One region of the Carnobacterium pleistocenium FTR1 genome, then DNA from elsewhere that is predicted to be linked to it. Evidence: a T-box and tRNA genes for the amino acid it is inferred to sense, from the RefSeq annotation. Region 1 holds a T-box; the other holds one or more tRNA genes.

Region 1 (5,437 bases):
GTAGCGAACTTGAAAACATGGAACAGTTTGACATCTGATACGATCTACGTGAACCAAAAATTGTCAATCAAGGGTGGAACAACTTCCGGTAGCACGACAACACCAACAACAAATACAGGCGTAACAAGTAGTACAACATACGCTGTAAAATCAGGTGACACGTTAACGGCAATTGGTTCAAAATACGGCGTGTCTGTAACGAACTTAAAAACATGGAATAGTTTGACATCTGATATGATCTACGTAAACCAAAAATTGTCAATCAAGGGTGGAACAACTTCAGGCAGCACAACAACACCGACAACAAGTACAGGTACAACGAGCAGCACAACTTATGCTGTAAAATCAGGTGACACGTTAACGGCAATTGGTTCAAAATACGGTGTATCTGTAGCGAACTTGAAAACATGGAACAGCTTGACATCTGATTCGATCTACGTGAACCAAAAATTGACGATCAAGGGTGGAACAACTTCAGGCAGCACAACAACACCGACAACAAGTACAGGTACAACGAGCAGCACAACTTATGCTGTAAAATCAGGTGATACATTAACGGCAATTGGTTCAAAATACGGTGTATCTGTAGCGAACTTGAAAACATGGAACAGCTTGACATCTGATTCGATCTACGTGGATCAAAAATTGACGATCAAAGGTGGAACAACTTCAGGCAGCACAACAACACCGACAACAAGTACAGGTACAACGAGCAGCACATCTTATGCTGTAAAATCAGGTGATACATTAACGGCAATTGGTTCAAAATACGGTGTATCTGTAGCGAACTTGAAAACATGGAACAGCTTGACATCTGATACGATCTACGTGGATCAAAAATTGACGATCAAAGGTGGAACAACTTCAGGCAGCACAACAACACCGACAACAAGTACAATTACAAGTATAAACACAACAAGCAGCACGTCTTATGTTGTAAAGTCTGGCGATACATTATCAGCCATCAGTGCAAAATACGGTGTATCTATCGCAAACTTGAAAGAAGCTAATAAGTTAACATCAGATACTATTTTTGTAGGTCAAAAGTTAGTTGTAAAAACAACTACTACTGTTTCTAATGCAACCACAACAACAAGTACAACTAATTCAAAAAAACATAATGTTGTAAGTGGAGATTCTTTATGGGGCATTGCCCAAGAGTATGATATGTCCGTTTCAGAATTAAAAGCAGTAAATTATTTAAAATCAGACGTTATATTTGTTGGTCAATCTTTGATTATCAAATAGTGATAACAGAGACTCGCCAAAAGTGCGAGTCTCTGTTTTTATTCAGCAAAAAAATTAATCATTTATTGAAAGATCATTTTTTTATGATAAATAAAAAAAGGAGTGGAAACTATGATCATCACTACTACGGAATCTATTGAAAATTTTGGAATATCATCTTATGAAGGAATTGTGTTTGGGGAAGTCATTTCTGGGATCAATTTAGTTAAAGATAGCGATGCTGGGCTGCTAAATAAAATTGACGAGCGTTATCAAAAATATGAGAATATATTGTCAGAGTCTCGTGGCGTAGTATTAGAAAAAATGAAACTCAAGGCTGTAGAATTAGGTGCAGATGCTATTGTCGGAGTTAAAATGGATTATGAAACACTAGGATCAGATAATGGTATGATTATTGTAACGTGCAGTGGAACGGCTGTAAAACTGCAAACCTTTATGTGATCTATGCATGAAAGAAAAGTTAGAAACGAACTGCCTACTTTTTTTATTGCTCCAGAGACAATTATTTGTTAAGATGAGTTCAATAGAAAAAAACAGTGAAAAGGAATAGTAGAAACGATTTTTTGAGAGAGAGTGCATGGGTGGTGGAAATGCATAAAAAAGACTTTCGAACTCGCCTTTAGAGTTGCTTTGTTGAAATGAAAGTAGACAAAGACGTAGCACCTGCGTTAAAGGTATGAGGAGTCTGCAATTTTTTCTGTTGAGAAATAGTTAGTTGTAGAAAACATAGGTGGTACCGCGAATAATAAATTGTTTAATCGCCCTATGAGTATAGATAGTCATCTGTATTCATAGGGCGATTTTTTTTTGAATAAGAAATGAAAGAGGGATAAATATGAGCTTTAACCATAAAACGATTGAAAAAAAATGGCAAAATTATTGGGCTTCCAATAAAACATTCCGCACAACGGAAGACGCTAAAAAAGAAAATTTCTATGCATTGGATATGTTTCCTTATCCATCCGGCCAAGGCTTACATGTAGGACATCCAGAAGGGTATACGGCAACTGATATTATTTCTCGCTTGAAACGAGCTCAAGGATTCAATGTGTTACATCCAATGGGGTGGGATGCATTTGGATTGCCAGCTGAGCAATATGCACTAGATACTGGAAATGACCCAGCAGAATTTACTGCTCACAATATTGAAACATTCCGTCGTCAAATCAACTCATTAGGATTCAGCTATGATTGGGAACGTGAAATAAATACTACTGATCCTGACTATTACAAATGGACTCAGTGGATTTTTATCAAATTGTATGAAAAAGGGTTAGCCTATGAAGCTGAAGTAGCTGTGAACTGGTGTCCTGCATTAGGAACGGTATTGGCTAATGAAGAAGTTATTGATGGGAAAAGCGAACGTGGAGGACATCCAGTCTACCGTAAACCAATGAAACAATGGATGTTGAAAATCACGGCTTACGCTGATCGTTTGTTAGATGACTTAGAACTAGTAGATTGGCCTGAAAGTATCAAAGACATGCAACGTAACTGGATTGGAAAATCAATTGGCGCAAATGTTGTCTTTACTGTTAAAAATACTGATCATAAATTTACTGTCTTTACGACTCGTCCAGATACCTTATTTGGAGCAACTTATAGCGTATTGGCTCCAGAATTAGAGTTAGTTAAACAAATTACTACTCCAGAACAAGAAGCAGAAGTTCAAGCGTATATTGAAAAAATTAGCTTGAAGAGCGATTTAGACCGGACAGACCTGAATAAAAATAAAACTGGTGTATTCACTGGTGCTTATGCAATCAATCCAGTAAATGGCAAAGAAATACCAATTTGGATTGCCGATTACGTATTAGCTTCATATGGAACAGGAGCCATTATGGCTGTTCCAGCGCATGATGAACGTGATTATGAATTTGCTGAAACTTTTGATTTAGAAATTCTTCCAGTTCTTGAAGGCGGCGATGTAACTAAGGCGGCATTTACGGAAGATGGTCTACACATCAACTCTGATTTTTTGAATGGTCTTGGAAAAGAAGAAGCCATTGATAAAATGAATAAGTGGTTGGAAGAAAACGAAGTAGGTAAAAAAGAAACGACCTATCGTTTGCGTGACTGGCTATTTGCTCGTCAACGTTATTGGGGTGAGCCTATTCCAGTTATCCATTGGGAAGACGGGACTTCAACAACTTTAGCTGAGTCTGAATTGCCATTAATATTGCCAAAAACAGATGAAATCAAACCTAGTGGAACAGGTGAATCGCCATTAGCAAATATCACTGAATGGGTAAATGTAGTGGATCCTGAAACCGGTATGAAAGGACACCGTGATACAAATACAATGCCGCAATGGGCAGGAAGCTCTTGGTATTTCTTACGCTTTATCGACCCAACTAATACCGAAATGATAGCTGATCCTAAAAAACTAAAACAATGGTTACCAGTTGATATTTATATTGGCGGAGCTGAACATGCTGTACTTCATCTGCTATATGCTCGATTCTGGCATAAATTCTTGTATAACATTGGTGTTGTCCCAACCAAAGAACCATTCCAAAAATTGTATAACCAAGGAATGATTTTAGGCGGAAATAATGAGAAAATGTCTAAATCAAAAGGAAATGTAGTTAATCCTGACGATGTTGTTGAGAAATTTGGTGCGGATACACTGCGTATGTATGAAATGTTTATGGGTCCTTTAGATGCCTCTATTGCCTGGAATGAAAATGGATTAGAAGGAAGTCGTAAATTTTTAGATCGTGTATGGCGCTTGATCATGGATGAAAATGGAAAAGTTCGTGATCGTATCACAACCTTTAACGATGGATCTCTTGATGTCGTTTATCACCAGACAGTTAAAAAAGTTACAGAAGATTTTGAGCAGTTGCGTTTCAACACAGCAATTTCTCAAATGATGGTTTTTGTAAATGAAGCATACAAAACAAAAATTTTACCCGTGAATTATATAAAAGCTTTTGTTCAATTGCTTGCACCGATTGCTCCGCATATGGGAGAAGAATTATGGTCTAATTTAACAAAAAGTGGTGAAAGTATTTCATATGTTGCATGGCCAGCATATGATGAAAAATTCTTAGTTGAAGATGAGATTGAAGTCGTTTTCCAAGTGAATGGAAAATTAAGAGCAAAAACTCAAACTTCGAAAGAAATCTCTAAAGCAGATTTAGAACTATTAGCAATGAGTAATGAAAAAATCAAAGAATCGATTGTAGGAAAAACAATTCGTAAAGTTATTGTTGTTCCTGGGAAATTAGTAAATATAGTAGCAAATTAAACGGATTTTTAATAAAATAAGGCTTATATTAGGAAGAAGAGATGAGACAGCTGTCTTGTCTCTTTTCTACTTAATGATGTTAAGCAGACTTTAAATTTTCTTTAAAATTACATTGTAGATGTTCTTTAAGCATTGCAACCCTCTGACTTAAGAAGTAAAATAGAATCTTGTATACAATAGTATGAGAGTAGGTATTTGAGGCATGTCGAAAAATACAATCAGTGACAATAAATTAAAACAACCGATAAAAGAAATAAGTTCACAAGATAAGATGATCAGCGGATCCGCTTGGATGACCGGTGCCAGTATTCTATCTAGATTATTAGGAGCCCTTTATATTATCCCGTGGATGGCCTGGATGGGTAATCCAAGTATAGCGGCATCAGCAAATGCTCTTTACATTATTGGGTATACACCTTATGCCTTGTTTTTAAATATTGCAACAGCCGGTGTTCCCTCAGCGATCGCTAAGCAAGTTTCTTATTACAATAGTTTAAATGAGTATGAAGTAAGTCGAAATATTTATAAAAAAGGCTTACAAATCATGGCCGTTACAGGTGTTGTGTCAGCGTTGATCATGTACTTTGCGGCACCTTTCGTAGCAGCAAGCAGTCCAAGCATCTCTGTAGAGGATGGCACACAAGTTATTCGATCTCTTAGCTGGGCGTTGCTGATTATTCCTTGTATGAGTGTGACTCGTGGATATATTCAAGGGCATCACATCATGAAATACTCAGCTATTTCACAGTTTATTGAACAATTGGCTCGGGTTATTTTTATGCTTGCAGCAGTTTATTTGATTCGAAAAACATGGAATGGCTCAGTTGTAAGCGCAGTGTCAGCTTCAACGTTTGCAGCGGTTATCGGAGCTGTTTTTAGTATTGGGTATTTGTTTTATGTTATTTGGCGGAAAAAACCTGAGTTAGATAAGCACGC
Region 2 (5,437 bases), 350 kb from region 1:
AAACCAGAAAGCTTGCTTTCTGGGGTTGTAGGACTGAACATATAGAGTCATAAATGAAGTTGGTAGGAGAAGCGACCTGGAAAGGTCTGCCGAAGAAGGTAAAAGCCCTGTAACCGAAACCAATTTCACTCTGATCAGTATCCTGAGTACGGCGGAACACGAGAAATTCCGTCGGAATCCGGGAGGACCATCTCCCAAGGCTAAATACTCCCTAGTGACCGATAGTGAACCAGTACCGTGAGGGAAAGGTGAAAAGAACCTCGGAAGAGGAGTGAAATAGCCCCTGAAACCGTGTGCCTACAAATAGTTAAAGCCCGTTAATGGGTGATAGCGTGCCTTTTGTAGAATGAACCGGCGAGTTACGATCACATGCGAGGTTAAGTTGATGAGACGGAGCCGTAGCGAAAGCGAGTCTGAATAGGGCGAATGAGTATGTGGTCGTAGACCCGAAACCAAGTGATCTACCCATGTCCAGGTTGAAGGTGCGGTAATACGCACTGGAGGACCGAACCCACGTATGTTGAAAAATGCGGGGATGAGGTGTGGGTAGCGGAGAAATTCCAATCGAACTTGGAGATAGCTGGTTCTCTCCGAAATAGCTTTAGGGCTAGCCTCGGAATTAGAATCATGGAGGTAGAGCAACTGTTTGGACTAGGGGCCCTTCTAGGGTTACCGAATTCAGATAAACTCCGAATGCCATTGATTTATATCCGGGAGTCAGACTGCGAGTGATAAGATCCGTAGTCGAAAGGGAAACAGCCCAGACCACCAGCTAAGGTCCCAAAGTTTATGTTAAGTGGAAAAGGATGTGGAGTTGCTTAGACAACTAGGATGTTGGCTCAGAAGCAGCCATCATTTAAAGAGTGCGTAATAGCTCACTAGTCGAGTGACCCTGCGCCGAAAATTTACCGGGGCTAAACATAACACCGAAGCTGTGGATAGAACCATTGGTTCTATGGTAGGAGAGCGTTCTAAGGGCGTTGAAGCTAGATCGTGAGGACTAGTGGAGCGCTTAGAAGTGAGAATGCCGGTATGAGTAGCGAAAGACGGGTGAGAATCCCGTCCACCGAATGACTAAGGTTTCCTGGGGAAGGCTCGTCCTCCCAGGGTTAGTCGGGACCTAAGTCGAGGCCGAATGGCGTAGACGATGGACAACAGGTTGAGATTCCTGTACCAGTTTGTTTTGTTTGAACAATGGAGGGACACAGTAGGCTAAGGAATACGTGCTGTTGGATATGCACGTCCAAGCAACAAGTTTTGAAGTGAGTCAAATGCTTGCTTCTTTAAGAACAAGTTGTGATGGGGAGGGAAATTAAGTACCGAAGTTCCCGATGTCACACTGTCAAGAAAAGCTTCTAGTTAGAAACAAACTGCCCGTACCGCAAACCGACACAGGTAGTCGAGGAGAGAATCCTAAGGTGTGCGAGAGAACTCTCGTTAAGGAACTCGGCAAAATGACCCCGTAACTTCGGGAGAAGGGGTGCTGACCAATTGGTCAGCCGCAGTGAATAGGCCCAGGCGACTGTTTATCAAAAACACAGGTCTCTGCAAAATCGTAAGATGACGTATAGGGGCTGACGCCTGCCCGGTGCTGGAAGGTTAAGAGGAAGGGTTAGCTCTCGGGCGAAGCTCAGAATTGAAGCCCCAGTAAACGGCGGCCGTAACTATAACGGTCCTAAGGTAGCGAAATTCCTTGTCGGGTAAGTTCCGACCCGCACGAAAGGCGTAACGATCTGGGCACTGTCTCAACGAGAGACTCGGTGAAATTATAGTACCTGTGAAGATGCAGGTTACCCGCGACAGGACGGAAAGACCCCATGGAGCTTTACTGCAGTTTGATATTGAGTGTTTGTACAGCTTGTACAGGATAGGTAGGAGCCAATGAAGCCAGGACGCCAGTCTTGGTGGAGGCGTTGGTGGGATACTACCCTTGCTGTATGACCACTCTAACCCACAGCCCTTATCGGGCTGGGAGACAGTGTCTGACGGGCAGTTTGACTGGGGCGGTCGCCTCCTAAAGTGTAACGGAGGCGCCCAAAGGTTCCCTCAGAATGGTTGGAAATCATTCGCAGAGTGTAAAGGCATAAGGGAGCTTGACTGCGAGACCTACAAGTCGAGCAGGGACGAAAGTCGGGCTTAGTGATCCGGTGGTTCCGTATGGAAGGGCCATCGCTCAACGGATAAAAGCTACCCTGGGGATAACAGGCTTATCTCCCCCAAGAGTCCACATCGACGGGGAGGTTTGGCACCTCGATGTCGGCTCATCGCATCCTGGGGCTGTAGTCGGTCCCAAGGGTTGGGCTGTTCGCCCATTAAAGCGGTACGCGAGCTGGGTTCAGAACGTCGTGAGACAGTTCGGTCCCTATCCGTCGCGGGCGTAGGAAATTTGAGAGGAGCTGTCCTTAGTACGAGAGGACCGGGATGGACACACCTCTGGTGTACCAGTTGTTCTGCCAAGGGCATTGCTGGGTAGCTATGTGTGGACGGGATAAACGCTGAAAGCATCTAAGCGTGAAGCCCCCCTCAAGATGAGATTTCCCATCACGTAAGTGAGTAAGACCCCTGAGAGATGATCAGGTTGATAGGTTGGAAGTGGAAGTATAGCGATATATGGAGCGGACCAATACTAATCGGTCGAGGACTTAACCAAAGAAATAACCGGTGTACGACGGATTCAGAACAAAAACGATTTTTACCTTATCCAGTTTTGAGAGAACAATGTTCTCTGATTGAAATTGTGTGGTGATGATGGCAAGAAGGTCACACCTGTTCCCATGCCGAACACAGAAGTTAAGCTTCTTAGCGCCGATGGTAGTGAAGGGTTTCCCTTTGTGAGAGTAGGACGTTGCCACGCAAATTCAATTGTTTTTTTTTTTTATGGAGGTTTAGCTCAGTTGGGAGAGCATCTGCCTTACAAGCAGAGGGTCGGCGGTTCGAGCCCGTCAACCTCCACCATGAGTCATTAGCTCAGTTGGTAGAGCATCTGACTTTTAATCAGAGGGTCGCAGGTTCGAATCCTGCATGACTCATAGCTAATCAGTCAAATATGGTTAGTTATGCCATGTTTTTGCGGGTGTGGCGGAATTGGCAGACGCACTAGATTTAGGATCTAGCGTCGTAAGACGTGGGGGTTCAAGTCCCTTCACCCGCATTATCTTTATTAAATGATTGAGGTATCACTTCAGCCGGCTTAGCTCAGTTGGTAGAGCATCTGATTTGTAATCAGAGGGTCGAGGGTTCAACTCCTTTAGCCGGCATTCTTTTGCGAAAGTAGTTCAGTGGTAGAACATCACCTTGCCAAGGTGGGGGTCGCGGGTTCGAATCCCGTCTTTCGCTTACTAGTTTGACTAGTAAGCTTATTCGTAAGATGAAGAACTGTTCTAATGCCGGGGTGGCGGAACAGGTAGACGCACAGGACTTAAAATCCTGCGGTGAGTGATCACCGTGCCGGTTCGATTCCGGCCCTCGGCACTATTTGCACCCATAGCTCAATTGGATAGAGTACTTGACTACGAATCAAGGGGTTAGAGGTTCAAGTCCTCTTGGGTGCATTTCTTTTGAAAGAAAAATTAAGAAGTAATTGAACGGGAAGTAGCTCAGCTTGGTAGAGCACTTGGTTTGGGACCAAGGGGTCGCAGGTTCGAATCCTGTCTTCCCGATAAATAATTTTAAAAAGATGATTTCTCTTAATAATTAGAGAAATTATCTTTTTTTTTGGTTGTATAATTGTTTTGGTTCTAGGTCAAATAGTGTGGATGCTTCAAGATGAAATTTCTTCTGGAATGTACGAACTTGCTTGTGAAGCCAGGGGAGCTACCTGAAGACCTGGAAAACCATAGTCTTAAGGTTTTCAAGCCTTAACAGAGCGTTAACTCTCTGTTATTCGCATTGAATTCAATGATATGGTTACAAGCAGAACCTATTCCGCCAGAATTTTTAGGTGAGTTATGTAATTAATTTTTTTATCCACACCAAAAATTAGACAGCTATTTTTTCGTCTGATTGGTAGTATTCATATGCACGAAAAAAACAGTTTCTATCTATAAAAGAAAATAAAACAGACTTTTTTTCGATAATCAAAGCTATCATCGTTGATTTGTATTTGGTTAAAAAAGACACTACTTTTATTTAACAGAATTAGATCCGTAAAAAGCTACATTAAATTGAGAGTCAATTTTTAAAATTGGCTAATACTTTAGCCATGCATTTTTCTTAGATAAAAAGATAAACTTTAATATTTATTTTCTTTGTCTATTGGGCAATAGAAGAAGTTTCGGAGTTAATTTAGATGAAATGAGTAAAGTTACTTTTCAAATCTTCTTATTTCTCGTATAATGAAAGTCAGGATTAGTCAAGAATGCTTTCTAGTTTTTACTAGAGGTATCCTCCGCTATTAATTTAGTTTATGTTATTGATAAGCTAAATGATTAAGTCTAGTGTTAGGACGATAAGAAAAGGAGTGTTACTAAAAAAACACCGTTGTAAAGTAGAGAAGGTAAAATTATTATCTTTATCATACACTGAAATGTTTTAGTAACAGGTAACCCATGCATAATCAAAATATGTCGGACATCATTGAAGCTTATTTAAAAAAAGTTTTAGGTCAAGATGAACGAGTCGAGATCAGACGCAGCGAGATGGCAGATCGATTTAATTGTGTTCCTTCTCAAATAAATTATGTTATAAATACTCGTTTTACAGTGCAACAAGGTTATTTGGTTGAAAGTAAACGTGGTGGTGGCGGTTATATACGTATCATTAAAGTGAAACTGTTGGATGAAGCTGAGATGTTGGATATGATGATCGATATCATTGGAAATAGAATCACTCAAAAGAATGCTTATTCTATTATAGAAAGATTATTTGAAACTGAAATGTTGACTAAGAGAGAGGCAAATATTATGCTATCTGTAATGGGAAAATCACTCTTAAATGCTGATGGAATAGACGAAAATGAATTACGAGCTAAACTATTAGTGGCCTTTTTGAACAATTTGAAATATGAATAAAGAATAAAATCGGAGGCGAAATATAAATGGATGAATTATTTTCTGAAAAAGCAAGAATGGTTTTGATCATGGCGCAAGAAGAAGCAAAGGGATTTCGTCACCACTCTGTAGGGACTGAACACATTCTTTTAGGATTGATTATGGAGCAGGATGGAATTGCTGGGAAAACGTTAAGACAATTTTCTGTGACTGAAGTCGATATTAGAGAAGAAATCGAACACTTTACGGGCTATGGAACAATGAAGTACCTTTCTAAAAATGCTATTCTTCCTTATTCTCCAAGAGCTAAACAAGCTATTACATTTGCTACAGATGAAGCAAGACGTATGGGTTCAGCACTTGTTGGCACAGAGCATTTATTGTTAGGATTACTACGCGAAGAAGACATTTTATCATCTAAAATTTTAAGCAATTTAGATATCAATTTA

The links. The T-box of region 1 lies ahead of leuS (leucine--tRNA ligase). A T-box ahead of a tRNA ligase gene usually reads a tRNA of that ligase, here a tRNA-Leu.
Region 2: it encodes a tRNA-Leu, which carries the amino acid that the T-box ahead of leuS (leucine--tRNA ligase) is inferred to sense. The anticodon was not compared.

What each region holds. Positions count from the first base shown of each region.
Region 1 is NZ_JQLQ01000002.1:2,090,339-2,095,775, reverse strand. Features, by position in the region: gene BP17_RS13775 (muramidase family protein) at 1-1,248, shown strand, start outside; gene BP17_RS10195 (heavy metal-binding domain-containing protein) at 1,360-1,689, shown strand; T-box leader at 1,776-2,017, shown strand; gene leuS (leucine--tRNA ligase) at 2,084-4,501, shown strand; gene BP17_RS10185 (putative polysaccharide biosynthesis protein) at 4,704-5,437, shown strand, end outside.
Region 2 is NZ_JQLQ01000002.1:2,441,445-2,446,881, reverse strand. Features, by position in the region: rRNA gene BP17_RS11995 (23S ribosomal RNA) at 1-2,650, shown strand, start outside; rRNA gene rrf (5S ribosomal RNA) at 2,739-2,854, shown strand; tRNA gene BP17_RS11985 (tRNA-Val) at 2,880-2,955, shown strand; tRNA gene BP17_RS11980 (tRNA-Lys) at 2,957-3,029, shown strand; tRNA gene BP17_RS11975 (tRNA-Leu) at 3,070-3,151, shown strand; tRNA gene BP17_RS11970 (tRNA-Thr) at 3,185-3,257, shown strand; tRNA gene BP17_RS11965 (tRNA-Gly) at 3,265-3,336, shown strand; tRNA gene BP17_RS11960 (tRNA-Leu) at 3,386-3,471, shown strand; tRNA gene BP17_RS11955 (tRNA-Arg) at 3,478-3,551, shown strand; tRNA gene BP17_RS11950 (tRNA-Pro) at 3,586-3,659, shown strand; gene BP17_RS11945 (CtsR family transcriptional regulator) at 4,548-5,009, shown strand; gene BP17_RS11940 (ATP-dependent Clp protease ATP-binding subunit) at 5,036-5,437, shown strand, end outside.